Regions from separate parts of the Clostridium sp. JNZ J1-5 genome, predicted to be linked through region 2. Evidence: a T-box and tRNA genes for the amino acid it is inferred to sense, from the RefSeq annotation. Region 2 holds a T-box; the other holds one or more tRNA genes.
The links. The T-box of region 2 lies ahead of leuS (leucine--tRNA ligase). A T-box ahead of a tRNA ligase gene usually reads a tRNA of that ligase, here a tRNA-Leu.
Positions count from the first base shown of each region.

Region 1 (15,758 bases), 570 kb from region 2:
GGCAATCCGGGAAAAGAATATGAGCATACAAGACACAATGTAGGGTTTGATATTATAGATTTAATAGCGGAAGAGTATAATATTGATTTAAATAGGAAAAAATTCAAAGGTATATATGGCGATGGAAGAATAGGATCAGAAAGAGTTTTAATTCTTAAACCTATGACTTATATGAATCTAAGTGGTGAAAGTATAAAAGAGGTTTTGAGTTTTTATAAAATACCTAACGAAAATATTATATTAATATATGATGATATTAGTCTTGAAGTAGGTAGGCTTAGAATTAGAGAAAAAGGAAGTGCGGGAGGACATAATGGAATTAAGAGCACTATAGCCCATTTAGGAAGTGATTTATTCCCTAGAATAAAGGTAGGAGTAGGTCAACCCTCAGGTAATAATCTAGTTTCCCATGTTTTGGGTAAATTTTCAGAAGAAGATAGAGAAAAGCTAAGTAAAACATTTAAAATAGCTAGTAAAGCAGTAGAGAGCATAATAACAGAAGGTACTGTAGAGGCCATGAACAAGTTTAATGGATTTAGGGCAGAGTAGTAATATGAGAGGTGGATATTTTATGAGGTTGAAGGGGTTAATGCAACCTTTAATAGAAAGTACAAAATTTAAAGATATATTAAATAGCATAAGCAATAATAGATTCCCCATAGAGATTACTGGAATTTCGGATTCAGGTAGAAGCTATTTTATAAGTGGATTATATGAGAGTGAGACAAGGCCTATTACTATATTCACCAATAGCGACGTGGAAGCGAAAAACTTATATGAGGATTTGTCATTTTATTTACCTAATGTATATTATTTTCCAACCAGAGAAATAGTTTTTTATAATATATATGCTATATCTGGAGACCTTAGGTGGGAAAGATTAAAAGTAATCAGAGAGATGCTTAGAGAAGGTAAAAAAATTATTGTAACTTCCATAGAATCTCTTGCTGCTGCATACATATCTCCTAAACTTTATAAGGAATATACTTTTAGATTATCTATAGGAGATACAGTTAATCTTGAAGAATTGGGTAGAAAATTAATTCAAAGCGGATATGAGAGAGTAAGTATAGTTGAAGGTAAAGGCGAATTTTCCATAAGGGGAGGTATATTAGATATATATTCTCCAGTATCATCCATTCCTTTTAGAATAGAGTTTTTTGGAGACGAGATTGATTCTATAAGAAGTTTTAACACTGAATCTCAGAGAAGCATAGACAAGTTCAATGAAGTAGAAATATTTCCTGCTAAAGAGATGGTATTAACAGAAAATAATATTGAAAAAGGCTATGAAGGTATAAAAAGTGACCTAGAAAAGGTTTTAGTAAATTTGAATAAAAATAAAGAAGCAAAAGAGAGAATACAGAGCACTACGTTAGCTAATCTGGAGGCTTTAAAAGAAAACTGGAGTTTCGAAAGTATAGATAGCTTCTTGCCTTATTTTTATGAAGAAACCTCTAGTTTTTTAGATTATATGAAAAATAGTTTATTGATATTAAACGATTCACAGAGATGTATGGGCAAGTTAAATAGTATATACTTTGAGTTCACAGATAACTATACTGAATTGCTTCAAAGAGGTAATGTACTGCTAAGACAATCCGAGTTATTGGTTGATAAAGAAGAAATAAATGAGAGATTAAAATCATCTGACCTTATAATTTTAGATATGATAAACAAAGGAGATAAGCATTTCACATCTGACTATAAGGATGAATTTCGTCAGTTAAGCCTTAGTGGATACAATGGTAAGATGGATTTACTTATAGAAGAAATTAAAGATAAAAAATCTAAAGGATATAAAACTATAATACTTAGCGGAACTAGACCAAGAGGAGAGAGATTAGTAGAAACCCTTAGAGATAGAGAGATTGAGAGTGTTTATAAGGATGTAGTAGACAGCATTCAATATGGGGAAGTAGTAATAACCTTTGGTAATCAATTAAAAGGTTTCGACTACCCTGAGCTAAAGCTAAGTGTTATATCAGATAAAGAAGTTTTTGGAAAGTCTAAAAGAAAAGGTACAAAGATAAATAAAAAAGGCGTAGGAAAGATAAAAAGCTTTACTGAGTTAAAGCCTGGAGATTATGTAGTTCATACGAATCATGGTATTGGTGTATATAAAGGTATTAAACAATTAGAAGTACAAGGACATAAAAAGGATTATTTAGAACTTAGTTATAATTCTGGAGACAAGTTATATGTTCCGGTGGAACAGCTGGATTTAGTTCAAAAGTATATAGGAACAGAAGGAAAATCTCCAAAAGTTAATAAGCTTGGCGGAAACGAATGGATTAAAACAAAGAATAAAGTTAAAAGAGCAATAAACGAAATAGCAGAAGATCTAGTAAAATTATATGCTATAAGATCTACTCTTAAAGGACATAAATTTTCAAAGGATACCGTCTGGCAAAAGCAATTTGAAGATGAGTTTCCTTATGAAGAGACTCCCGATCAAGTTGTAGCTATTGAGGAAATAAAAGAAGATATGGAATCAGGAAAGGCAATGGATAGATTGCTTTGTGGAGATGTAGGCTATGGAAAAACTGAAGTGGCAATAAGAGCAGCATTTAAGTCTGTAATGGATGGAAAACAGGTAGCTTTTTTAGTGCCTACAACAATTCTTGCAGAACAGCATTATAATAATTTAGTGCAAAGATTCTCAGATTTTCCCGTAAGGATAGATATGATTAGCAGATTTAGAACATCGGCTCAAGTAAAATCAACTTTAAAAGAGGTTAAAGCTGGTAATGTAGATATTCTAATTGGAACTCATAGAATATTGCAAAAAGATGTTCAGTTTAAAGATTTAGGTCTTTTAGTTATTGATGAAGAACAGAGATTTGGAGTTACTCATAAGGAAAAAATAAAGAATATAAAGAAAAATGTTGACGTATTGACTTTAACAGCAACTCCTATACCTAGAACGCTTCACATGTCGCTTACAGGTATAAGAGATATAAGTGTAATAGAAACTCCTCCAGAAGAGAGATATCCTGTTCAGACCTATGTGGTTGAATTTAATGATCAACTTATAGCAGATGCAATAATGAGGGAGATTGATAGAGGAGGTCAAGTTTATTTTGTTTATAATAGAGTGAACTCCATTAAGGAAATGGCTACTTATTTAGCTAAATTACTTCCAGATGCAAGAATAGGTATTGCACATGGGCAAATGGCTGAAAGAGAACTTGAGAAGGTTATGTTTGATTTTATGAAGAATGAATATGATATACTTGTGTGCACTACCATAATAGAAACTGGTTTAGATATTCAAAATGCAAATACTATGATAATATATGATGCTGATAAATTTGGATTATCGCAGCTTTATCAGCTTCGTGGAAGAGTAGGAAGGACTAATAGAATTGCATATGCATACTTAACTTATAGAAAAGACAAGGTATTAACAGAAGTAGCAGAAAAAAGGCTAAAAGCCATTAAAGATTTTACCGAATTAGGATCAGGATTTAAGATAGCAATGCGAGATCTTGAGATAAGAGGAGCTGGAAATATAATAGGTGCAGCTCAGCATGGTCATATGGCTTCAGTAGGATACGATTTATATTGTAGAATGCTTGAAGACACTGTGAAAATAGTTAGGGGGCAGATAGATAAGGAACCATTTGAAACTACTGTAGATATTAAAGTAGATGCTTATATACCAAGTGGTTATATAAACGATGAAGTACAAAAAATTGAAGTCTATAAGAAAATTGCAAGCCTTGATTCAAAAGAAGGAATTATGGATATACAAGAAGAGCTGGAGGATAGATTCTCTGATATACCACCGTCTGTATATAACCTTATGAATATTGCTTATATTAAGAGTGTTGCTAATAAAATCGGAATAGTAGAGATTAAAGAAAAAATTTCAGAGATAGAAATAAGATTTGAAAGCAGAAATTTTATAAGTCAAGATCTTATAAGAGGTATAATGAAAAAGTATAATAGGAAAATTATATTTAAGATGGGAGAAGAACCAGCACTAGGATATCAATTAAAGGATGTGAAGAGAGAAGAAGTTATTGAAACCTTAAAAGAATTCCTTGAATATATGGAAACTATGGTTGAAACCAAATAAAATTATGATAAAATAAAGTTATGCCAAAAAAATACATGAAAAGCGGGGGAAAAAAATTGAAAAACATAAAAAAGCTTGTTGCAGCTGCAGCAATAATGATATTTGCAGTATCAGCAGTTGGATGTAATATGATAGAGAAAACACCTGAAGCTATAGCAAAGACTGTAGTAGCTAAGGTAGGAGATAAGAAGATAACAAGAGGAGAATTAGATTCAAATTTCCAGACAGTACAGCTTGTAGGACAACTTAAACAACAATACGGAGAGAATTATGCTCAAAATGCAGAAGCTGCAGGTTATTTAAAAGATACAAAACTTAAGATACTAAATTCAATGACTATTGAAGAGGCACTTATTCAAGAAGCAGGAAAAATGAATGTAGTTCCTAAGCAAGAAGAATTAGATAAGTTAGTAAGTAATCAAATAGATGAATACAAGAAATCCCAAGGAATAACAGATGATAAGAAATTTCAAGAACAATTAAGTCAGCAAAATGTGACAATAGATAGTTTAAAAGAAATAATTAAAAGAAATATAATTTTACAAAAGTTACAGGAAGTAGTAGGAAAAGACATTAAAGTGGATGATAAAGAAGTTGAAGCATATTATAATTCTCATAAAGATAAATATCCTGTTAAGGCAGAAGAGCCTACAAAACTTCATTTAGCTCATATTTTAGTTAGTGATGAAGCTCAAGCTAAGTCAATTAAAGCAGAGCTTGATAAAGGTGCTGACTTTGCAGAGCTTGCAAAGAAATATGGTACTGATGGAACTAAAGATAAAGGGGGAGACCTTGGAGTAGTTCCTACATTAAACTCAGGTTTTGACGAAGATTTCATGGATGCAGCAATGCAACTTAAGGATGGAGAAATATCAGGAGTTGTTAAAAGTCAATTCGGATATCATATAATAAAATGTATTAAAAGGGAAAACAAACCTGTTAAATCTTTTGCAGAAGTTAAACAGCAAGTAAAGTCAACACTAGAGAGCAGTAAAAAGAATGATGTATGGAACAAAAAGATAGAGGAAGTAAAAGCAAATGCAAAAATAAAAATATATGAAGATAAAATAGTTTAATTTTCAAAAAAAAGATGATACATAGCGTATCATCTTTTTTTAGTATTAAAATTAAACCTATACATTTGTGTATAAAATTTCATATTAGTACGGATAATATTACTGAAAAATATATTTCTAATAAATAAACAACTTAAATAAGGAGGTAAAAAACTAGATGAAAGCCACAGGCATTGTTAGACGTATAGACGATTTAGGAAGAGTAGTAATACCAAAAGAAATAAGAAGAACTTTGAGAATTAGAGAAGGAGATCCATTAGAAATTTTTACGGATAGAGATGGCGGAGTGATTCTTAAAAAGTATTCACCTATAGAAGAATTAAGCAACTTTGCAAAAGAATATGCTGAGGCATTACAATTAACTACTGGCAATATAGTACTTATTTGTGATAAAGATAATATGATATCTGTAAGTGGAACTTCTAAAAAAGAATATATGGACAAAAAAGTAAGTACAGAAGTTGAAAGAATAATGGAAGAGAGAAAAAGTGTTATTTTAGGAGACGGAGCAAATAAGATGGTTCCTTTAATAGAAGATGAAGATATAGAAGGCAAATATTTTGCTGAAGTAATATCTCCTATAATTGCTGAAGGAGATGCCATCGGTGCTGTAATTATAGCTTCAAAAGAGGATAATGCTAAATTTGGCGAAGTGGAGATGAAACTAGCAGATACAGCTGCTTCATTCCTAGGAAAACAAATGGAATAAACAATGGCAGCTTAGCTGCCTTTGTTTTTTCAGTAATAATATCTCTAAAAAATAAATATAAATATTTATATTGAGTATGCAATTTGGAGGTATTATTTTGAAAAAACAATCATTAATAAAAGGTACCTTTATTCTAGGGGCTGCAGGTATATTTTCAAGATCAATAGGGATGCTTTTTAGAATCCCATTGACAATACTTGTAGGAGATGAAGGATTAGGCTATTATCAAATAGCATATCCCCTTTATATGCTATTTATTGCTATAGCATCAGGGGTTCCGCTAGCAATGTCCAAGATGATATCTGAAAAAAATGCACAAGGGGACGAAGTAGGAATATTTCAAGTTTTAAAGGAAGCATTGTTACTAATGATTCTCTTAGGAGCTGGTACAAGCTTAGCAATGCTTATGTTTTCTCATCAACTAATAACGATTTTTAGATGGGATGAAAAAGCCTATTATTCATTGATAGCTTTATCAGTGGCACCTTTTTTTATAGCTATTATGAGTGTGTACAGAGGTTTCTTTCAAGGACTTCAGAATATGACTCCAACAGCTATATCACAGATATTAGAGCAGATAGCTAGGGTAATTATAGGTATTGGCTTAGTCATAATGCTTATTCCTAAAGGAATAGAGTATGCAGCAGGAGGAGCTACTCTAGGTGCAGCAGCAGGAGGTATATTAGGTGGTCTGTACTTATATAGTAAGTACAGAAAAGTAAGAAAAGAATTTGCAATAAGAAAAGTTAACTTTAATTCTGATGTAATGGAAAAGTTACTTAGAATTGCAATACCAATTTCCCTTGGGGCGGCTGTGGGAACCATAATGAATGTTATAGACTCTGTTATGGTTCCTCAGAAATTATTACAAGCAGGTTTTGATTCTAGACAAGCAGCTATATTGTATGGACAGCTAACAGGAAAAGCAGCAGTTATAGTAAATGTCCCACTTACGCTTTCAGCAGCATTGTGTGCCTCGGTAGTTCCTATTATTTCAGAAGCTTACATACTCAAGGATAAAGTAAGGCTACATAGAAACATAACTTCTGCTATAAAAATATCTATGATTATAGCATTACCATCTCTTTGTGGACTTTACTTTTTAGCCTCACCAGTACTAAATCTAATTTTTAGAGGTCAGGCAGAAGGAGCATTAATATTAAAGTATTCATCATTGTCTATTCCATTCATAATACTAGCTCAAGCAACCACGGTAATTTTACAGGCAACTACATCAAAGAAGATGCCTATAATTAATTTGTTAATAGGATGTATAGTTAAAATGATAGTAACGAATATATTAGTTCCAATACCAAGCATAAATGTTTATGGAGCAATTATCGGTACATTTGCAGCTTATGTAACTGCTGTGGTTTTAAATATGGCACTGCTAAAGAGAACTTTAAGTGTTAAATTTGATTTGTATCAAGGGTTAATAAAACCAGCGTATGCTTCGATTATAATGATAGTAACAGTTGTTTTTATATACGTAAAGGTCTATAATTATACAATGAGTAATTCCATTTCTTGTTTAATTGCTATACTTGTAGGTATAATAGTATATATAATACTAGTTTTAATGTTTAAAGTAGTGGATTATAATGAGTTAGCGAGAAGAAGAAGTAGAAGATAATTTAGAATTGCAAAAGGAGAATAGATATGATTAGGATTGTAGGATTAGGACCTGGAAGTAAAGAAGCAATTACTATGGGAACTTTTAATTTATTAAAAGATAGTGATAATGTTTTCTTTAGAACAGAAATTCATCCTAACGTAGAATACTTAAGAGAAGCCGGAGTTAAGTTTAAAACATATGATAATAGTTATGAAACTTTAAATAATTTTGATGATGTTTATGAAGCAATAGCTAAAGATTTAGTTAATAAGCATAAAGAACTGGGAGATTTGGTCTACGCAGTACCTGGGCATCCTCTTATAGCAGAAAAGTCTGTAAATATTTTAATTAATTTATGTGAAAAAGAAAACATTGATATAGATATATTTCCTGCTATAAGTTTTGTTGATGCTATGATGGAAAGTCTGAGAATAGATCCAATAAACGGTGTAAAGATTATAGATGCTTTTGACATTAATAATCAAATTTTAGATAAAAGGCTAGGCACTATTGTAACTCAAGTATATAATAAGTTTATAGCTTCCGAAGTAAAATTAAGGTTATTGGAATATTTTAATGATGATATGGAAATATACTTTATAAGGGCAGCTGGAGTTAAAGAGTTAGAAAGTATCAGAAAAATACATCTATATGAATTAGACAGACAGGAAGACATTGATCATTTAACATCCATATATATTCCTAAAGCTTTAGAAGCTGCAAAGGACTTTCACGATTTACTTGACATAATGGAGGTTTTACGTGGAGATGATGGATGCCCTTGGGATAGAGAACAAAGCCATGAATCCTTAAAAAAGTATCTGATTGAAGAATGTTATGAGGTTATAGAAGCAATAGATGAACAAGATGAAGATAAGATAATAGAAGAGTTAGGAGATGTATTACTTCAGGTTGTTTTCCATGCTCAGATAGGAAAAGAAGAAGGTTATTTTGATATTTCAGATATAATTAAAGGAATATGTACTAAACTTATAGAAAGACATCCTCATGTTTTTGGAAAAGTCAAAGTTGGTAGTTCTGATGAAGTTCTAGTAAATTGGGATGAAATAAAGAGAAAAGAAAAAGCATTAGAAACTTATACTGATGAATTAAAACATGTAGCTAGAAGTTTACCATCACTAATGAGAGCTGAAAAAATACAAAAAAAAGCTGCTAAAGTTGGATTCGATTGGAATGATGCGAAACCAGCTCTAGATAAAATAATTGAAGAATGTAATGAAGTAAAACAGGTATATAAATCCCAAAACAAGGAAAAAATACTAGAAGAGGTAGGAGATTTAATATTTAGTACAATAAATGTATCAAGATTGCTTGACATTGACCCCGAAGTTGCATTAAATTATACTATAGATAAATTTATAAACAGATTTAGCTACATAGAACAAAATAGTATAAAGTTAGGTAAGAAACTTACCGATATGTCTCTAGAAGAGATGAATAAATTTTGGGAGATGTCAAAACAACAATAAGTTAGTTTTAATTAAAAGTTCACATAAAAAAGAGGATTTTTAATTTTAATGAAGAATTAAATTCTATACTATTTATTGATTAAATTAAGGAGGTAACAAAAGTGAATAAAGCAGAATTAATTACAAGTATGGCAGAAAAAAGCCAATTAACTAAAAAGGATGCAGAGCTAGCTTTAAAAGCATTTATAGAAAGTGTTGAAGAAGCTCTAAGCAAAGGTGAAAAGGTTCAATTAGTTGGATTTGGAACTTTTGAAACACGTGAAAGAGCAGAAAGAAAAGGAAGAAACCCAAGAACTAAAGAAGAAATAACTATACCAGCATCAACTGTTCCAGTATTCAAAGCTGGTAAAGAATTCAAAGATACTGTAAATAAGTAATAATTTAAATAAAAAACCTGGGTGTGAATCTAGGTTTTTTATTTTTATCAATAAGGAGGTAGCTATGAGACTAGATAAATATCTTAAAGTATCAAGAATAATAAAAAGAAGAACTATTGCTAAGGAAGCATGTGAAAGCGGTAGAGTTGTAATAAATGGGAAAGTGGCAAAGCCAAGCACAGAAGTCAATGAAAATGATATAATAGAAGTTAAATTTGCTAAAGGATCATTAAAAGCAAAAATTGTTAATATATCTCATCATGTTACAAAATCGGATGCTAAACTTATGTATGAAATAATTTTTGATGAATCAGAAGAGGCTCAGAAAGAAGAATAATACATTGCTTTTTAAATCACACTTCGCCTAAAGTAGCATATTAGCTATCGTGGTAGCATATATATAGTTACAAAAAGGGAGGGGTGTTCATGGAATTAAAAAGAGAAGGTAACGAAAACAAAAAAAGCAACCTGACTCTTGAAAATAGAAATAAGTTAGTTCTATCTGGAGTAGTTGAAGTTATATGTTTCGATGATAAAACAATAGTCCTCGATACTACCTTAGGCACTTTGACAATAAAAGGACAAGACTTAAAAATGCAAAAGTTAGACGTACAAAACGGTGACGTTGTGATTGTAGGACGTATCAATTCCTGTATATATACAACTATGGAAAGTAAAAAAGATAAAGAAAGTATCATAGCTAAGCTATTTAGGTAAATATTTTATGATAATATCATTAGAGAATCAATTTAACTTAATTTTGCATAGTATATTAGCAGGGATAATTACGGGGATACTATTTGATATATATAGGCTTATTAGAGGATTTGAAAATCCGGATAGAGTATTGACATTCATTGAAGATATACTATTTTGGATTTTTGCAGGATTATCAGTTTTTATTTTTTTAATTTATAGTACTTATGTTTATGTAGGAGTATATTTGTATTTATATATTGCTTTAGGATTATATATTTACCTAAAGCTGCTAAGTAAACACTTTTTAAAGGCTCAGTATAGAAGTATAAAATTTATAACATCATTTCTAAGAGTAACCAGAAATATATTTTTATATCCATTTCAACTGATACTTTATAAGATTATAGATAAAAATAAGTAAAAACTCCTTGAATAAAATCTAAAACGAAACTAAAATATAAATATAAGCTAAAATAAAAGTTTTAGAGGTAAAGATATATGAAAAAGAAATCTAAGGTTAAAGGTATAGCTATTACTTTTATACTATTATATGTTTGCTACATATTAGTGAGTCAACAAATAACTATAAAAAGTAAAAAGGCTCAATTAGGTGAATATAAATCTGAGCTTCAGAAAGTAACAAAAGAGAACAGGCAATTGATAGATGAAAAAAATATGTCTGAGACCAGTAGGTATGTGGAAAAATTGGCTCGTGAAAGGCTAGGCTTTATAAAACAAGGTGAAAGCGTAGTAGTAGAGAAAAAGAATTAAATATTGCTTATTTATAATTTAATATAAACATATCAAGGAGGAATTTTATTAACATGGCCTTAAAGTTAGGGAGTATCTTAGAAGGTACAGTAGTCAACATAACTAAGTTTGGAGCATTTATAGAAGTGGAGGGGAAAACAGGGCTAGTACACATATCCGAAGTAGCAGACTCATACGTTAAAGACATAAGAGAGCATTTAAAAGAGCAGGATAAAGTAAAAGTAAAAGTTATATCTGTAGATGATAATGGAAGATTAAGTTTATCTATAAAGCAAGCTATGGTAAATAAAAAATCATCAAAACCTGCTGAAATCGATTGGACAAAGGAAAAGGCTAAAGCATCTACTACTAATTTTGAAGATGCAATTTCTAAGTTCCTAAAGGATAGTGAAGAAAGATTCCAAGATTTGAAGAAGCATCAAAATGTAAAAGGAAATAAATATTCTAAAAAAGGATGATTAAGAATATTAAATAAAGGGCTATTTATAGTCCTTTTTATTTTTGGTAACTAAACAAATTCAAGTATATCAAGGGTATACATAAGCAAATTGAAGTTTGAAATAAATTTTAAAAAATTAGTTGACAATCCTACAGCATTAATATATAATAGTCTATGTCGCTGAGAGATGCGGCAACAAGCAAATATAGCAAAGTATTTAATTATTAAATGCGCCGGAGTGGCGAAATCGGCAGACGCACAGGACTTAAAATCCTGCGGAGCTAACACTCCGTACCGGTTCAAGTCCGGTCTCCGGCACCATATCGCGGGGTGGAGCAGTTGGTAGCTCGTCGGGCTCATAACCCGAAGGTCGTAGGTTCAAGTCCTGCCCCCGCAACCATTTAAATTATGGCGGAATAGCTCAGCTGGCTAGAGCATTCGGTTCATACCCGAAGTGTCGTAGGTTCAAGTCCTATTTCCGCTACCATTAAAAATTAATATTTATACAATTCATTGAAAAATGGATTGTACGCCGGAGTGGCGAAATCGGCAGACGCACAGGACTTAAAATCCTGCGGGGCTAACACTCCGTACCGGTTCAAGTCCGGTCTCCGGCACCAATATCGCGGGGTGGAGCAGTTGGTAGCTCGTCGGGCTCATAACCCGAAGGTCGCAGGTTCAAGTCCTGTCCCCGCAACCATTTATTTTTTGACTATATGGCGGAATAGCTCAGCTGGCTAGAGCATTCGGTTCATACCCGAAGTGTCGTAGGTTCAAGTCCTATTTCCGCTACCAAATAAAATCCATGAAGTTATACTTCATGGATTTTTTATTTTTTTATTTTCGATACAAATTAAAATGAGTAGTTTGAGATAATGAAGTAGAAAAAAATCGGTGTCAGTAAAATTTTGAACAAATTCTAGGATATATGTCTTACGAAAAAGCAAAGCTTGTCTTACTAAATGACATTTATTTCCATAGACCTCTGATATAATTTTATTTAGTTATTACTGAATCGGAGGTGTTATAAATGCAATATGGGGCAGAAATATTTCCTTATGAAAGAGCTAAAAAATCTAAAATAGATAAAAATGATAAAGGGCGGATAGAGTATATATGGATATTTAGAAATCTAACTTATTTTGTGATATCTATATTAATTAGCAGGGTGCTGCTATTGAATATGGATAATACTACCGCGCCTTTTGGCATAGCATTTTTGATAGTAATGTCTTTTCATAAAGATGAGTACATAATCCCTGCGTCGGGAGGATGCTTTATAGGATACATATCTTTATATAATAAAGTTAGTAATCTACCTGAATATTTAATTGCTATAAGTACTGTAACTGCTCTAAGTTATCTATTAAATAAAAGTTCAAAGAAGTTTGTTATGTCCATTATGTTTAGTGTAGTTTTTTTTGAGTTGCTAATGTGTGAGTTCCTTATAAGAAGTTTAACATTTAAAGTTGCTTTTTTAACTGCTTTTCTTCAAATGATATGTATTTTACCATTATATTTTATTCTAGAGCGTTCTATATTATGCCTAAATGAATTTAAAACAAAGCATTTATTTACAAGTGAAGAGATAATAAGTGTATCTATATTAATATCACTAATTTTATCAGGAACTTGGGGAATAAGTATAAATGGAGTTTCGTTAAGAAATATATTTGCTCTAATGTTTATACTAATATTGAGTTACATAAATGGGAGTACTGTAGGTGCCGCAAGTGGTATAGCAATTGGTACTATAATTGGTATATCATCGAGTAATATACTTATATTTATAAGTGTATATGGCTTATGTGGATTAATTGCAGGGATTTTTAAAGATAGTGGAAAGCTACTAAGTGGTTTTTCTTATTTCATTACTTTTTTAATATTAAAGCTATATTCAAATATAAGTATAGAATTCAAGTTAATAGAAATAATTATTGCTGTAGTGGTATTTTTTATAATTCCTAATAAGATATATGACAAGTTAAATTTAGAACTGGACTGGGAGAGAAAACAAGAATACTTAAATAGAGATTACGTGGATAAGATTAAAGACATGTTGTTAAAAAGGTTAGGAAGTTTTTCTCACGTGCTATACAATATATCCGGAACCCTTAGTGACCTTGCAGACAATGATAAGTTAGTAATGAAAAATAAAAGTGCTGCTCTTATTGAAAATTTGGCGGATAGAGTATGCAGTGGCTGTAATATGAACTCAATGTGTTGGAAAAGAGAAGCATATTACACCTATACAGCTTTTGGAGAATTGATACAAAGTTATGAAGAGGGGAAAAAGAACAAAATGCCTCATGAGATAGAAAGAAAATGCATAAAGAGAACTTTGCTTTTAAAGAATACTGAGGAAATAGTAAATAATTATATAATTAATGAAATGTGGAGAAAAAGACTAAGTGAAGGAAGAGAGACCTTAGCTGGACAAATAGATAATATGGCAAATTCTTTAAAGGAGGTTATGGAAGAATTCAATGCCGATATAAAGTTAAGCAGTGGTGCGGAAAAGAAAATTAGAAAAATATTAGAAAAAAAGAACTTAAAATACGAAGACATATTTTGTTTTCAAGATAAAAATGAAAGGTTAGTAGTTAAGTTATCACTTGATTCTTGTGGTGGATCACAACTTTGCGTTAAAACAATACTTCCATTAATAAATGAAGCTGTTGAAAAAAATATGTGTATAAGTGATGAAGGCTGTGTAATTAATCCTAATACAAGCATTTGTACTGTGACCTTTGAGGAAACTCCTAAGTTCTATGTAGCTTCATATGTAGGGAGACAGTGCAAAAACGGAGAAAAATATAATGGGGATAGCTACAGCTTTGGCAAAGTTAATGATGGAAGTTACATGTGTATAATAAGTGATGGTATGGGATCTGGACCTAGGGCTAGCAAAGAAAGTAAAGCTGCAGTAGAATTAATAGAAAAGTTTACTAATGCTGGACTAAGCAAGTCAACAGCTATAAGCACAGTTAACTCTATAATGTCATTAAAATTTTCTGAAGATGAAAAGTTTTCCACTCTTGATTTAAGTAGTTTAGACTTATATACTGGTGAAATAAGCTTCATGAAAGTAGGTGCAGTAGCTAGTTTTATAAAGTCAGGCAATAAGGTTGAAGTAATAAACTCTAAGAGTTTGCCAATAGGAGTTTTGGATAAAGTTGACGTTGATGTAATAAATAAAAAATTAAAAAATGGAGATATAATAATAATGCTAAGTGATGGAGTATTAGATTATAATAGTAATAACGCTGGAAAGACAGACTGGATTGTAAGTTATCTTAAGGAAACTAAGATTAGTAATCCTAAGGAATTAGTAGATGGAATAATTGAAAAGGCTAAAGAATTAAGTGGAGGGAAGACAAAGGATGACATGACAGCTATAGTTTCCAAGGTATATAACCTTTATTGATGAATTACATTAAATTTTTAGCCTATATTGATTTTAAACTAAATGTTATTTATAGCATTTAGTTTAAGCTGCTTTTAGGACATATAAGCTATGTTTAAAAGTTTGTTGATATAGGTAGATTAATATCAACATCTTTGGAAATATAGCTTATATTTATGTTATAATGAATGAATATAGAAATATGTGGGAGTGTTTAACTTGATAGATAAAGTGCTAAATACAATAAAAACAAATGATATGTTTAAAGCAGGAGATAAAGTAATTGTGGCAGTTTCTGGAGGCCCAGATTCTATATGCCTTTTACATGTGCTCTATTCATTAAGAGAATCTCTAGGTATTACTCTTGTAGTAGCCCATGTAAATCATTGTTTAAGAGGAGAAGAAGCAGATAAAGATGAGGAGTATGTAAAGGAATTTTGTAAGGTTAGAGATATTAAATGTTTTATTAAGAGAGAAGATGTACATAGAATATCAAAAGAGCGAGGTATATCCTGTGAGATGGCAGGCCGTGACGTAAGGTATAACTTTTTTTCAGAGCTTTTAGAAAATGTTAAGGGTCAAAAAATTGCTATTGCTCATAATGCTAATGATCAAGCAGAAACTGTGCTTATGAGAATTATGAGAGGTACAGGTATGGAAGGAATTATCGGTATAAGAGCAGTTAGAGATAATATTTTTGTAAGACCTATAATTAATATTACTAGAAAAGAAATAGAACGTTATTGTGAAGAAAATAAGTTGCAGCCAAGAATAGATAAAACAAATCTAGAAAATATTTATGCAAGAAATAAAGTTAGACTAGAATTAATACCTTATATTGAAAATAACTTTAATCCTGATATAATTGAAGCGCTAAATAGACTATCTCAAACAATAAAAGTTGATAATGAATATATAAATGAAATAGCTCTGCAAACCTACAGAGAATACTGTAAAAGAGACAAAAATAAGGTTATAATTAATAGTGAAGCTTTTTCTCAGCATGAGGCTATACTAACTAGAATTATAAGAGAAGCGTTAAAAGCTGTTAAAGGAAGCTTATATAATTTAGACAAAAATCATATTTATGAT
Region 1 is NZ_CM132773.1:1,763,642-1,779,399, reverse strand. It holds gene pth (aminoacyl-tRNA hydrolase) at 1-549, shown strand, start outside; gene mfd (transcription-repair coupling factor) at 572-4,084, shown strand; gene ACWW38_RS08580 (peptidylprolyl isomerase) at 4,141-5,160, shown strand; gene spoVT (stage V sporulation protein T) at 5,318-5,869, shown strand; gene ACWW38_RS08570 (putative polysaccharide biosynthesis protein) at 5,967-7,502, shown strand; gene yabN (bifunctional methyltransferase/pyrophosphohydrolase YabN) at 7,529-8,974, shown strand; gene ACWW38_RS08560 (HU family DNA-binding protein) at 9,076-9,351, shown strand; gene ACWW38_RS08555 (RNA-binding S4 domain-containing protein) at 9,416-9,688, shown strand; gene yabP (sporulation protein YabP) at 9,778-10,068, shown strand; gene yabQ (spore cortex biosynthesis protein YabQ) at 10,076-10,471, shown strand; gene ACWW38_RS08540 (FtsB family cell division protein) at 10,549-10,821, shown strand; gene ACWW38_RS08535 (S1 domain-containing RNA-binding protein) at 10,875-11,279, shown strand; tRNA gene ACWW38_RS08530 (tRNA-Leu) at 11,493-11,581, shown strand; tRNA gene ACWW38_RS08525 (tRNA-Met) at 11,585-11,660, shown strand; tRNA gene ACWW38_RS08520 (tRNA-Met) at 11,671-11,747, shown strand; tRNA gene ACWW38_RS08515 (tRNA-Leu) at 11,792-11,880, shown strand; tRNA gene ACWW38_RS08510 (tRNA-Met) at 11,885-11,960, shown strand; tRNA gene ACWW38_RS08505 (tRNA-Met) at 11,979-12,055, shown strand; gene spoIIE (stage II sporulation protein E) at 12,291-14,687, shown strand; gene tilS (tRNA lysidine(34) synthetase TilS) at 14,886-15,758, shown strand, end outside.
Region 1: it encodes a tRNA-Leu, which carries the amino acid that the T-box ahead of leuS (leucine--tRNA ligase) is inferred to sense. The anticodon was not compared.

Region 2 (15,758 bases):
CATTTAAATTAGATCAAGATATGCTAGAAATTAAAGATGAAATTATGGATGCTCAAAAATTATTTGAAGTAAAATCCAGCTTAGTTTCTGATATAATGAATAATATTTTTACTCTACTATCAATAGGAAGAATTACAGAAGCAGATAATTATCGTATTCAGCTAAATAAGCTTGTGTCCGAAGGGGAAACTATAGAATTAACCAAGCTACTAGAAGCTACAGAGAGAAGTTTGAAAATGTACAAATAATAGATAAGATGCAGTAAAATGGCGGCATGTAAGATTACTAGGCTAACGCATATATGCTAGCCAGTAATCTTACATGCCTTAATTAGTTGCAATTAAAAAGCACTATAGTAAATATTATGATGACTTCAAAAAGCAAAATGATAATTTTGCCTGGCGTAGCCACACTGTAAAGTTACTAAGTGAATATTATTGAGTACAACTTAAAGAATTACTATAAATAAATGCGATAGCATGTTGATGTTTTCGAAAATAATCTATAAACAAAGCATCCTATGAAATAATTTATCTTTTATTCAATGACTAGCAAGTTCTTTTAACCTGCTATAACTTCAATAGGCTTCGCCTAAAACCTTGGCACCATCATCGGGTTAAAGCGTCTTGCGCTTTTCTAATGAGTTAATTAATCTGATGACTACCATCCGTAACACTATCACTTCTAAAGTGAGAGATAACGGTTGCTACGTCTCGAGATAAGGACTTCTAAGCTCAACTGGAGGAAAAACTCCATCTGAAGGCAAGAATCCTCTTTATATAATACTTACACTGGTCATTAAATTAACTATAGTCTAAATAGTTATAGTTGTTAATATATGCTTTGTATAAGTAATAGTGGCCTTAATTTACTCAATTTAAGGTGCTAAAAGTAAGAGGGTGTATAATTCATTAAGAGAACTTCTTAATGTAGCGAAGATTCTCTGTTGAATTATACACCCTCGGTTTTTAGCACATTATTTTGCTACTATATTTACAAGTCTTCCTTTAACTACTATTACTTTCATGATGTTTTTGCCTTCTAAAGCATCTACTATAGTTTCATTGCCAAGAGCAGCTTCTTTAATTTCATCATCAGTAAGGTTAGTAGGAATGTTCATTCTAGCTCTTATTTTTCCGCTAATTTGAATAGCTATTTCTACTTCGTCTTTTATTAAAGCCTTAGGATCAAATGTTGGCCAAGTTGCATTAAATACTGAAAACTCTTTTCCTAAAAGTTCCCATTGTTCTTCAGCAAAGTGAGGAGCAAATGGAGATAAAAGTTTTATATAATCTGCCAATGTCTCTTCTAGGAATTTAGAATTTTTAGCATCTTCATTTAAGTATTTTGATAATGCATTTGTAAATTCCATAATTCTTGCAATAGCAGTATTAAATTGGAACTTTTCAGTATCTTCAGTAACATGTTGTATAGCATAATGTCTAGCGTAATTTAATTCTTTTTCAGCTTTTTCTATGACTGTCTTATTATTTTTATCATCTTTTAATGCGTTTATTGCATCTTCTAGAAGTCTTTCAACTCTATCTACAAATCTTCCAATAGATTTTATTCCGTCATCAGACCAAGCACCGCCTTCAGAATATGCAAATCCAAACATTAGATACATTCTAAATACATCAGCACCAAATTCTTTAATGTAATCATCTGGAGATATAGTATTTCCTTTTGATTTACTCATTTTAAGCCCATCTGGTCCTAATATTAATCCTTGGTGAGTAAGAGAAGTAAATGGCTCGTCAAAATTCAAATATCCCATATCTCTAAGAGCTTTATTTATGAATCTTGCATAAAGAAGATGCATACATGCATGTTCTGGTCCACCTACATATTTGTCAACTGGAAGCATAGCATTAACTTTATCTGTATCAAATGCTATTTTATCATTTTTATTATCTACATATCTTAAATAATACCAAGAAGAACATACAAAAGTATCTAATGTGTCAGATTCACGAACCGCATGACCTCCACATTTAGGACAAGTTGTATTTAAGAATTTAGCATTCTTTGAAAGTGGAGATTTTCCATCTGGAGTAAATTCAATATCATAAGGAAGTTCAACTGGTAATTGCTCTTCAGGTACAGCTACAGTTCCGCATTTTTCACAGTAAACTACTGGAATAGGAGCACCCCAATATCTTTGTCTTGAAACAAGCCAATCACGAAGTCTATAATTAACTTTCCAACTTCCAACCTTCTTCTCTTCTAGTTTTTTAACAATAGCTTCTTTTGCTTCTTCTCCAACTAGACCGTCAAATTCTCCGCTGTTAACTAGAGCACCATACTCAGTGTATGGAAGAGAATCTCCACCTTGGATAACTCTAATTATTGGAAGGTCATATTTTGAAGCAAAAGCAAAGTCACGTTCATCATGTCCAGGAACAGCCATTACGCAGCCAGTTCCATAAGTTGCAAGAACGTAATCTGCGACCCAAATAGGAACTCTTTTTCCGTTTATAGGATTTATAGCATAAGCTCCAGTAAATACTCCTGTTTTTTCTCTTGTAATAGATTGTCTTTCTATATCTGATTGTTTTTGAGCTTGAATTTTATAATCTTCTACAGCAGCTTTGCAACTTTCAGTTGTAATTTGGTCTACAAAAGGACTTTCAGGTGCAAGTACAACATAAGTAACTCCGTTTAGTGTATCTACTCTTGTAGTAAATACATCAAATTTGATATCTGAGTTTTCTACGCTAAATGTTACTTCAGCACCCTTTGATTTTCCTATCCAGTGTTTTTGCATTGCTTTGGTTTTTTCAGGCCAGTCTAATCCATCTAATTTATCTAATAATTCTTCAGCGTAGTCAGTTATTTTCAAGAACCATTGAGTTAATTCTTTTTTCTCAACTTCAGAATCACATCTTTCACAATGTCCTTCAAGAACTTGTTCATTAGCTAAAACTGTATTACAGCTAGGGCACCAGTTTACAGGAGCATTTTTTCTGTATGCAAGCCCTTTTTCATATAATTTTAAAAATACCCATTGTGTCCATTTATAATAATCAGGAAGACAAGTTATAACTTCATGATCCCAGTTAAACATAGCTCCCATAGCTCTTAACTGTTCCTTCATATTATCTATATTTTTCATTGTAGAATCCTTAGGGTGAATACCTGTCTTTATAGCATAGTTTTCTGCAGGAAGTCCAAAAGCATCAAAGCCCATAGGTTGGAATACATTATATCCCTGCATTTTTTTAAATCTTGCCCATGAATCTGTAGGCCCGTAGTTAAACCAGTGACCTGCATGTAATTTTGCACCAGAAGGGTATGAGAACATTTCAAGTACATACAATTTTTCACCAGGTGCATTTTCATTAAAGTTGTGAAGACCAGATTCTTCCCATTTATTCTGCCATTTTTTATCTACAGATGTTCCGTAGTTTCCCATTTGAAGTTACCTCCTCAATAGTTTTTCTTAGGACGTAGCCGCTCTTTACTCCTACTTTTAAGAAAAGCAGAAAGTCCAAATCCCCGATTTGGTGAGAATCGCTTTCGTAGAGTAAGATGGGAGTATTAGAGCGGGTAGTCATCGGATAAATTTTGTGTTAAAATAAAAAAACTTTCGTCTCTAAAATATAAGAGACGAAAGATAATATTCCGCGGTACCACTCTTTGTTAAGCATTACGCTTCACTCATAAATATAACGGTTACACCGTATCTGATTTTGCCAGATAAGCTCAAAGGCAAGTTCACATTATATCAATACTGTCTCTCATCAACCGACAGCTTTCTGAAATTGAATCTAATATTACTACTCCTTATCAACGCAGTATTTTATTTAACTCTTTGATTTTTAATTATAGTTTAAATAGGAAATACTGTCAAGTAGCTATTTTTGGAGAGAATAGGTCCAACCGTTAATGCTTCCCATACTAGATATATCTGTATATCCTAAATCTTCTAGAGTTTTTGCTGCTCTATCAGAAACTTCTTGTGTATTAGCATATACTATAATTTTAGTAGGATGAGCTATATTGTATGATTTAACTTCATTAGATAGATTATATAGAGGCATGTTAACGCTTGTAGGTATTCTACCATTTGAGTAGTCTTCAGGACTTCTTACATCTATTATGATCATAAGTGTTGATACAGAAAGATAATCTCTTAAATCATGGGCAGTTATTTTTTTATAGGCTTTTGCAGTACTAGCAAGCATAAAGTTGAAAATAAATATTGAGCATATAATTATGTAAAGACTTCTTTTTAACATTGATTTATTTTTGTGCATTTTACTCACCACAACTCCTTAAATTATTTTAATTGAAAATTATCTTAAATGGATGTAGATACATATATCCATTTAGAAATTTTTTATAAGTACTTGATAACTATGGTTTTAAATGTTGATTATTACTAGATAGTTTGGCTTAGAGCAAATTAGTTTATACAAATTTTATAAGTATTTTTCCGCATTTATCATTGCTTTATATTTTGATATACTATAGTAGAATGAATTTTTAAAATTTTATAATTAAATACTATAAAGAGTAAACTAAATTTAATTTAATAAAGTAAGGGGAGGTTTTTATGACAATGGAAATGCCAGAAGAAATTTCAATGAAGGATATGATGGAACAAATTGAAAGCTCTATGAAACCTATTCATAATGGTGACATTATAAAGGGAGAAGTCATTTCTGTATCTGATAGTGAGGTATTAGTTAATATAGGATACATATCAGATGGTATTATAAAGAAAGAAGAAATTTCAAAAGAAGAAGTTGACTTAAAGGAAATTTTTAAACCGGGAGATAGTGTTGACGTATATGTAGTGAAGGTAAATGATAGTGAAGGAAATGTAGTATTATCTAAGAGTAAAGCAGATGAAGTGAAAATTTGGAATGAGCTTCAAGAAAGCTTTGAAAAAGGGACTAAGCTTAAAGTGAAAGTTAGTGAAGTTGTAAAAGGCGGTGTTGTTTGCTATATAAATGGGGTAAGAGCATTTATACCAGCTTCACATATTTCTAATTCTTTTGTGAAAGACTTAGGTAAATTTGTTGGAAGTGAGCTATTGGTTAAAGTAATTGAATTTAATATAGAAAAGAAAAAGGTTGTATTATCTAGAAAAGTAGTTGAAATAGAAGAGTTAGAAGAGAAAAAATTAAAAGTTTGGTCTAATCTTAAAAAAGGAGAAAAGGTAACTGGTATCGTAAGCAGACTTGCTAAGTTTGGCGCTTTTGTTGATCTAGGAGGAGTTGATGGACTAATCCACAATTCAGATTTATCATGGAAAAGAGTTAATCATCCTTCAGAAGTTGTAAAAGAAGGAGATAAAGTAGAGGTATATATATTAAATTTTGATAAAGAAAGTGGAAGAATTTCATTAGGATTAAAAGATGTAGAGAAAGATCCTTGGAATAATGTAAGCGCTAAATATAAGGTTAATGATATTCTAACAGGAAAAGTTGTAAGACTTGCTGATTTTGGAGCATTTGTAGAACTTGAACCAGGAGTAGAAGGATTAGTTCATATAACCCAAATTACAGATGAAAATATAGCAAAGCCTTCTCAAGTTTTAAATGTAGGAGATAATGTAAAAATTAAAATTTTAGAATTAAATGAAGAAAAGAAGAAACTATCATTAAGCATTAAAGAGGCTGACAATAAAACTGCAGAAGAAATAGAAAAATATAGTGACACTGACGAAGGAAATTATGTTTTTGCAGACCTATTAAAGAACATGAAATTCTAAATTTGAATAAATGGCTAATCTCTAGTCTATAGTTACTAATGGAAATAAGCAAGTTAAGCGATTAGTAATTAATGATTAAAAAAGAACGTTATGCATAAAATGCATAACGTTCTTTTACTTGGCTACCCAAGCAGGATTCGAACCTGCGAATCCCTGAGTCAGAGTCAGGTGCCTTACCGCTTGGCGATTGGGCATTATTTTATAATGGTGACAACAATTAATTATACCATTTTAAATAAAGAAGTCAAGTAGGTAAAGCATTTACTTGGAAAAACGATGCAGTAAATTGTTATTAAAATATGTTACAAATAGAGTAAGTACATAATCATATACTATAAATCCTATTTGTAATAATGTTATAACAAAATATATAGAAATTTTGATTTTTGAAAAATCAATTATACCTACAAATAGTTTCTCATATAATTGAAATAATATTACAGCTACAGAATTGAAAAATAAAAGTTTAATAAAAATTTCTAGAGAAAGTATTCTAATCTTTTCAATATAGTATTTTACGAATCCATATATACCGAAAAATACTATGTATAAAACGGCTATTCCTTTTGAGCTAACTAAAAAGAAGCTAAGTAAAGATGTAGAAATAAATACTAGTATACTAGTATTTATACCAATTGTAATAATAGAACTTATTATTATAAAAGTTGACAGCACTAATAATGCCAATCTATTTGTAGGCATTATTGAACTTAAATAAATAAATAAAATACTTAAAGCAGTAAATAGTGCTCCTTTAGTAATGTTATTAGTTTTAGACATATTCCCATCTCCTTTAACAGCAGGAAATTAAATCTCCTCCACAGCACTCGCACATGGAATCAAGACACCAAAGTTTAAAACATAAGTCGCAAAAATCACTGTCATTACTATATCTTCTATTATATGATTGTCTAAAAGAATTATTTCTATTGTTAAGAGTATTTAATGTATTTGCATATTCTTTATTATATGGATCTAATCTGCAGGCAATATTTATATAATTATATGCTGCATCAATCCATCCCTTGTTTAGACTAATTACTCCCATTAAAAAATTCCATTCCGCATTATTGTTTTTTATATTAGTTAATTGCTGTTCAGCATAAGCAAAATTGCCACGTTGTATATTTATTCTTATAGTATTAAAATCAGCTTCTTCTGAATCGTAATAATTATCTGAAGAACTAGCATAACCTTGAGTTTGATATGAATTTTTAGTAAGGTGTTCATATGCTTCGTTTAATTCTCTCATTTTATCTTCAGCAAGTTCTTTTAAAGGATTGTCGCCATATTGATCAGGATGATATTTTCTTGCAAGTTTTCTGTAGGCTTGTTTAATTTCTTCTTCAGAAGCTCCTTCTTTTATTTCAAGCACTTCATAAGGATTTCTCATTTTTAAAATCTCTCCTTTTAAATACTAAATTTGCTTTATCTAACAGTCCATATTGTAAAATATTATCTATCAAATCATAATTTTTTACAATGGGAAGTCTTTTAAAGTATTCGTAACATTCTCTGGAACAGTTTGTTAGAATAAAATCAATTCTATGTTCTATTGTAGATTTAAATTTATTATAATCAAGTTTATCAGTATTTAGAGTTACATTGATGGCATTAAATTTATTTTTACACATATCCTTTTCTAGATCATCATATGCATCTAAAATATATATCCATTTGCCGAGATTGTAACCTAGCCAATATAGATCTAATTTATATTGAGGGTCTTTTATATAAGAAGATATAATAAAACCAGTCAAATCGGCAAAAGGGTGAGATAATCTATCTAGGCTGTCTATAGAATAGCAGTATTTTTCAAAAGTGGAAAGTTCCATAAGTCTTTTCTCTATGTATTTCATGATGTTGTTTTGTTCATCATCTAAGGCTTTTAAGTATTTATTTAAAAATGAAGACAATATTTTAGATTTTATAGAACTATCATCTTGAAAGTCATCTAACAACTTGTAATAAGTTAGACATACATTGCAGAAAGCTGCATAATTTAATGATTGATTATCTACAATTATTATCTTTTGTTTAGTAGGGTGAGCTATGCAGTTGCTTTTTATATAGCTAGCTTTATGGTCTTCCAATGAATCTAGAAGTATCGCTAAAAATGTCATATCATAGTTAAGAGTAAATCTTGGTAAATTTCCAAAATTTCTTTTTATAGATATGCATAATCCGCAATAATATGATTTGAATTTTTCAAAGTCTTTAATTTTTAGCTCCATTTTATAGGGAGCAACATATCCAAACATTATAATCCCTTTAACTCTTTCTTATTTTCTACTATCTCGTAAATGGTCTTCGCAGTAGTGTCTTCTAGGGTATATCCAAGAAGAGAAACTACTTCTTTTAATTCTTCTTCATAGTATGTCTCAATTTCTATATAGGGGAAGGGACAGAAGCTCTTTTCATTAATATCAATTTCTATAAGAGTATGTTTATATCTATAGCTTTCTCTATATTTTTTTATTGATTGAACTAAATCTAGTCCTAAGGATTTAAAAATATTTTCACCTTCTACAGGGTTATCAATTTCTATCTCATTTTCACTCATTATCTTATATTTGTCTTGACTTAACAATTTTTTAGTTGTCATATAGTAGCGCATACTACATTTAAGTTGATCTTCTACAATTCTTATTCGAGCATAGCCTCTATCATTTAGAAGTCTTCTATCTGGAAAATCATAAATATTATTTATTTGATTTTCTTGTTTTACTTTTTCTGCGTTAATTGCTATTAACTTATTTCTAATGTTATCTACGTCGATATCTATTATTCTAGTTTCTATTTCTTTCAATGATTTTCACCTCTTATTTTCCCGCTTATAGGAAATTATATCATAAGGATAAGTGGAGTAAAAGATAAATAGAAATAAGACCATAAACATAAAGGAGCTGAATTTATAGTCTTATTATTATATATTATTTTAATTCAACAGAGCTTTTAGAATCAACAGTAAATGATTCTCCATGATCTAAAGCTATGTGTCCCGAAGTGTAGGGAGAGTCATTTACAGTAATATAGACTTTATTTACATTGTAGTAATTTCCTAAAGTACTTGTAATACTATTTATTACAGATAATTCTACTGAGCTTCCTAAATTCATCTCATCTATAAATTCATTAGAAAAATCTATGTAGGCTTTATTTTCTGATGGGTTCAAATATAATTTATTTATTTTAGTGTTTTTACTTATAAGAGGAGTTAAATTATCTTTTGGTGGATTTGCAAAGTATTTTTGAAATATATTTTTAATTTCATCGTTAGTTTTTATTGGTGTTTTGATATTAGTAAAAACTAATCTCATATCATTTGAAAGTATTTCAGGGTAAAATAATTTTATATTTTGAACTAAGTATGCATTTGAATCTATTTTTTCAAGAGAACTTGATATTTCGAAATTATCAAGGAAGAATACAGATTTTATTAATCCTATATTTAATGCATAGTAGTCTTTAGTTTTATAATCGGCACTTTCTGTAGTTACTTCTAAAGCTTTATAAGTACCATAGGGCGTAGCAACATTTGCAGCGGTATTGGTTATTGTCCTCCTTGCACCATTAGGTATAGGCCAAGTGTTTCCAAGAATTAAAGGTTCTTTCATCAATACTTCCTTATCAAAAGAAGTATTATTTAAAAGAGATAAATTATCTTTATAAAAAAATTCTTCTCTAGATTTTAAAACTGATAGCTCACCATTTTTATTTTCAATTATTCTTCCAATTGTAGTACCTGGATTAACCATTCTGATTTGAGCTGTGTCACCTTTTATAAAATCAAAATAAATATCTTGGGAGGCATACTCACTTCCGTTACCTAAATAGCTCATTTTTATATTTTCTCTAAAAGGATAGTAATCGCTTATAGTATATCTACTTAGTTCTTTAGAAGGGGGAGGGTTTTTTACAGGCGTTTTAGAAGGGCTACAGGAAGATAGTAATATAGTAATTGGTAAAATAAAAAGCATAATATATTTCCTCAAAACATTCACCTCCATATTTATTTTTAGCATTAATTTATTTTTTATTATGTTAAACTTAATTAAGTATTAAACAAGATTTATTGATATATCTAATGTTAATTAAACATATTTACAAATCTATCATTAGTAAATATAAATTAGAATAACATTTATTTTAAACAAAAAATCCTTTAGAATAAATATGCTATAATAGTAAGTATGCTTTAATTAGTTCCCTAAATTTTCAAAATGATTTTTATTAAAGTTAATAATCAAAGAAGTCTTAATTTAGGAAAGTTTTAAGTTTAAGGAGGATTACTATGGAATATATAAATGATATTACTATAAATGAAGCAGTGATACATATTTTAGATAATAATTCTGATGACCCGATTTTGAATGAATATACTTTAGATTTAAATGAAGAGATCTACGGATTTATATATAAGCATGTACAAAAATGTCTTAAGGATGAAGAATTAAAATATGCAGTTTTCAATAAAGAAAGAAATATAGTTAAGGATTTATCACAAGAATTTTTAAATGGAGAAAATAATTTACTTGAAATATCCAAGGAATTAGCAAGACAAATGTTTATATTGATGAGATCTAAAGGAAGTATAGCATCTTGTGATCTCCTTTTAATATCTATATCTACGGAATATGGTCCACTACTTGGTATAATAAAAATGGATTATACGAAAAATTATGTTCATACAGTTGAATTTATTGATAATAAAATAGGAATAAATATAACTCCACAATATACTGGACTTCCTGCTAGTGGTCAAAGGGTTCAAAAATGCGCTTTCATAAAGCCTATAAGAGAAGATAATTCTTTTGATTTAATGGTTATAGATAAGCAGACTAAGAACAGCAATAGTGAAGAATATGGCTCTAACTACTTTATAAGTAATTACTTAGGGTGCACTGTTGTAGATAACGAAAGAGATATGACAAAAAGTTTTGTAAACTCTGCAGAGAAGTGGACTAGAACAAATTTAAAGGAGAATGCAGAAGCCCAAGAGAGCGTAAGAAGTGCAATAAAGAAAAAGCTGAGAGAAGAAGAGGAAATAGACGTAAAAGAAGTAGCAGAGGAGCTATTTGGAAATGAGACAGTTGTTAAAGAAGATTTTGTAAACTATATTACAGAAGAAAGCGGATTTGATAAAGTAGCTGTAGATAAGGAATGGATAGAAAAGAAATTCAAGAGAATAAGGCTTAAAGTAGACAAGGATATTGATCTATACATAAATGAAGATGCTTATAATGATAACAGTAGATTTGAGATAATTAGAAACGGTGATGGAACTATTAACATGACAATAAAACATGTATCAAGTTATGTGGAAAAGTAGAAGCAGATAAAATAATAGGATATTAGATGGAATCTAATATCCTATTATTTTTATATTATAGTTTGTTAGCAGAACCTAATACTTGAGTTATTTTATTTTCAACTAATGTTCTTATTAAATCTTTTCCAGGTCCTAAGTATTTTCTTGGATCAAATTCAGATGGTTTTTCTCCAAAAACTTTTCTTATTCCAGCTGTCATAGCAAGTCTTAAGTCAGTATCCATATTTATTTTACATACTGCCATTGAAGATGCTTTTCTAAGCATATCAGCAGGTACACCTTTAGCCTTAGAAGGTATTTGTCCGCCATATTGATTGCAAGTTGCAACTAACTCAGCATCAACAGAGGATGCTCCGTGAAGAACTATTGGAAAACCAGGTAATTTTCTTTGAATTTCTTCTAATATATCAAATCTTAGTTTAGCTTCTCCTTCAAATTTGAAAGCGCCATGGCTAGTTCCTATAGCTATTGCAAGAGAATCACAACCTGTTCTATTAACAAAGTCTACTGCTTGATCTGGGTCAGTATATATGTGAACATCACTCTTAACATCATCTTCAACACCAGCAAGAACACCAAGTTCAGCTTCTACAACTACTCCATGAGCGTGAGCATAATCAACTATTTCTTTTGTTTTAGCTACATTTTCTTCATAGTCAAAGTGAGATCCATCAAACATAACAGAAGTGAATCCGTTTTCTATGCATAATTTAACTGTTTCTAAATCTGGACCGTGGTCTAAGTGTAAGGCAACATCTATTCCAGTATCTTCAACAGCAGCTTCTACCATAGCTCTTAAGTATTTAGGACCAGCATAATTTAATGCTCCTTTAGAAACTTGAAGTATAACAGGAGATTTCTGAGCTTTAGCAGCTTCCATTACGCCTTGTAAAATTTCCATGTTATTAATATTAAAAGCACCAATAGCATATTGTCCTTCGTATGCTTTTTTAAACATTTCCTTAGTAGTTACTAACGCCATATTAATTCCACCTTCCAAAATAATATATTATGTAGGACTATATTTGCCCACAGGAAATATTGTTTTTTCATTTTATATTATACCTTAATATAAACATATTTACTATACTACCTCTGTATAATATGACTGCTATAAAAAATTATACCTGTTATTAAAAATTATACTTAAAAATCACTAAAAAACATTTGCTAAAGTTACTTTTTCTACATCTAAAATTTCCTCAATAAGAAATTTTATTTCATGAATTAATGCAAGGGATTCTGATTTATCCTTATATTTAATGTATTGTGTTAATTTTAGAAGCTCACTATTTATAGAATCAACATGTGTGTGGTTTATAAATACAGAAACTGTTTCTGAATCTTTATCCCATTCTTTTATAAATTCCATAGAAGCCTTATATGCTTCATCCCAAGACTCTTTAGAGATAACATCTTCCATATAGTTAACTTTTTTGGTATAATGATCAATCCTTTTATTAAGATAATTTATAGAAAAAATCATAGAAATAATTAAGACAAAGAATATTACAAGTGAAGCTATTAAATTTTTCATTTTATTACAGCCTCCATCTTCCTATGCAATTATTTTTCATCTTTACTTTGACAATAAAAATTTCCCATTGAATCTAATATGGCTATAAAAACCTTATCTGTAGATTTTATATTATTGGCACGTAATTGAAGATTAAGCCAATTTAAATCTTTATTAGCCAGCTTTAAGTTTTGCTTATTTATTTTGCCATCTAAAATTAATGTTATGGGAAGTTTTTCCTCGTCAGATACTATCTGTAAATCTTCTCTGGTTACAGGAGTAGCTGCACTTTTAGGGATTATTGATAATTGCCCGCTAGTTTCTAGTATTGCATACTCTATATCTGAGATATTATAGTATCCATTTAATCTTAATTCTTCTATCAAATCGTTAAAACTTAGTCTTTGATTACGCAATTCTTTTATGTCAATTTTACCTTTTCTAATTATTATGCTTGGAATTCCTGTTATAATGGCACTAGCTTTTTCGCTTTTCAGTTCTAATATAGTTATTATAGATTGAAGTATAAGTAAGGTAATTATAGGAATTATGCCATGTATTAGAGGAATTCTAAGATCCTGCATAGGAAGAGATGCTAATTCCGATATCATTATGGCAATAACTAATTCAAAAGGCTCAAGCTCTCCTATTTGTCTTTTACCCATTAAACGCATTGTTAAAACTACCACGATATATAGGATAACTGTCCGGATCATCACTATAAACATTAATATATTCCCCTTTCAAGTACTTAGTTTTATCAAAAATCAGAAAATTATAAGTGGAATAAGACACTTTTATATAACCATAGGATATAATGATAATATGACTAATTTTGTCTTAATAAATTATAATAATAGATGAGATGTTAAAGATTATAACTAAGACGTGAATTGAGTATTGTTCACTGGGAGGATTGCTATGGATAAATTAAATGTGACTTTAGAAAATGGTGAAAAATTACTTGTAGATAGAGAAACGACTTTATATCAAATAATAAAAGATAATAGGTTAAAAAATTATAGCAATTGTGTTTTAGGAAAATTTAATGGAGAGTTATGTGAACTTAATTATAAGGTAAAGGAAGATGGGAAATTTGAACCAATAAATCCTTCGGAAAAAGTTTCAATAAATGCTTATATAAGAACTCTTAAGTTCGTTTTAATAAAAGCGGTGCAAGATCTGTATCCTAAAGCAGTAGTTTCTATAGAACATTCTTTGAGTAAAGGCCTCTTTGGAGAAATATACAAGGAAACACCTCTTAATAATGATGATATATCAAAAATAAAAGAGAGAATGCAGCAAATAATTGATAAAGATATAATAATTAAGAAAATATCTATTAGTAAAAACGAAGCTATAAATATATTTAAAGAATATAACATGGAGGATAAAGTGAAAATTCTTAACCATGTAAATTCTGATACTGTAAAACTTTATGAATTAGATGGCATATATGATTATTTTTATGGTTCTATGGCATATTCTACAGGTATTTTAAAGACATTTGATTTAATATATTATTCTCAAGGCTTTATCTTAAGGACTCCTACTGAAGAGAATCCTTACAAGTTACCAGAATTTATAGAACATAAAAAGTTGGCTAAGATATTTTATGAAGCTGAACAGTGGGCGAAGATTCTAAATATATCTAATGTAGGTTCATTAAATGATAAGGTTGTAAGTGGTGAAATAGTTGACATGATAAGGATTGCAGAAGCTCTTCATGAAAAGAAAGCTGCATATATAGCGGATATGATAGAAAGTAAAAAAAGTGTAAAAATAATTTTGATTGCAGGTCCATCTTCTTCAGGAAAAACCACTTTTACAAGAAGACTTGCTATACAATTAAAAGTTAACGGATTGATGCCAGTATCAATTTCACTAGATGATTATTTTGTAGATAGAGAAAAAACTCCAAAAGATGAAAATGGTGAATATGATTTTGAGTCTATTTATGCTTTAGATTTAGAACTATTCAATAATAATTTAAGCCAGCTTTTAGAAGGAAGGGAAGTTGTGGTACCTCAATTTGATTTTTTAACAGGCAGTAGAAAATGGCATGAAAAACCATTAATACTTCCAGATAACGGTGTGATTTTAATAGAAGGTATTCATGGACTAAATGAAATTTTAACATCCTCAATACCAAAAGAAAATAAATTTAAGGTTTATATAAGTGCTTTAACACAGCTAAATTTGGACAATCACAATAGAATAGCTACAACGGATGTTAGAATGGTGAGAAGAATTGTTAGAGATTATCTATCTAGAGGCTACAGTGCAGAAGAAACATTAAAAATGTGGCCGTCAATAAGAAGAGGAGAGGAAAAAAACATATTCGTTTTTCAAGAAGAAGCGGATGTTATGTTTAACTCCAGCTTAATATATGAGCTTTGTATACTTAAAAAATACGCAGAGCCAGAACTTCAAAAAATAACTGCTGATAGTCCAGTTTACTATGAATCTATAAGATTAAAAAGTTTCTTAAATCTTTTTAAAGATGTAGATGGAGATTTAGTTCCTGATAATTCAATACTAAGAGAATTTATAGGAGGAAGTTGTTTTTATAAATACTAATATCAAAAATGTAACCACTTTTACAATGAAGCCATAAACTAGAAGAAGGCTAAATACTAGAGTAGGGCAGGTGGTTACATGAAAAAGAAATATATATTCTTGATATTAGCTATATTATTGTTATTTATAAATACTTCTTCTAATTTAATTAATACTATAGTTTACTCTATAGGAATAATACCACTGGCAATATTACTTGGAGATCTAACTTCAAAATTATCCCAATATATTGGGGAAAAAAGGGGAGGACTTTTAGCTGCAACTATTGGTAATTTTCCAGAGTTAATGATGGGGGTATGGTCTATAAGTTTAGGAATGATACCAATGGTTAAATCTGCATTAATAGGTTCTATTATAAGCAATATGCTTTTAGTTCTTGGAGTATCTATATTTTGTGGTGGAGTTAACCACAGAGAGCAGAGATTCAATAAATTAATAGCAAGGACAAATTTTAACATGCTTCTTCTAGCTATGTCAGCTATGGTAGTAATGTTATCTATAGACAGCTATAGCAAAGTAAGTAGTGGTGTTATGTTTTCAATAAGTATAAAGGTTTCAGTAGTATTAATATGTGTATATATATTAGGACTTATATTTTCACTTTATAC
Region 2 is NZ_CM132773.1:1,193,362-1,209,119, reverse strand. It holds gene ACWW38_RS05780 (GTP pyrophosphokinase) at 1-248, shown strand, start outside; gene leuS (leucine--tRNA ligase) at 977-3,415, opposite strand; T-box leader at 3,603-3,802, opposite strand; gene ACWW38_RS05770 (rhodanese-like domain-containing protein) at 3,858-4,259, opposite strand; gene rpsA (30S ribosomal protein S1) at 4,571-5,722, shown strand; tRNA gene ACWW38_RS05760 (tRNA-Gln) at 5,842-5,916, opposite strand; gene ACWW38_RS05755 (hypothetical protein) at 5,984-6,502, opposite strand; gene ACWW38_RS05750 (J domain-containing protein) at 6,516-7,115, opposite strand; gene ACWW38_RS05745 (DUF5685 family protein) at 7,099-7,983, opposite strand; gene ACWW38_RS05740 (class IV adenylate cyclase) at 7,983-8,531, opposite strand; gene ACWW38_RS05735 (GerMN domain-containing protein) at 8,656-9,717, opposite strand; gene ACWW38_RS05730 (nucleoid-associated protein) at 10,017-11,054, shown strand; gene fba (class II fructose-1,6-bisphosphate aldolase) at 11,110-12,036, opposite strand; gene ACWW38_RS05720 (DUF4363 family protein) at 12,211-12,591, opposite strand; gene ACWW38_RS05715 (YetF domain-containing protein) at 12,621-13,298, opposite strand; gene ACWW38_RS05710 (nucleoside kinase) at 13,492-15,150, shown strand; gene cax (calcium/proton exchanger) at 15,229-15,758, shown strand, end outside.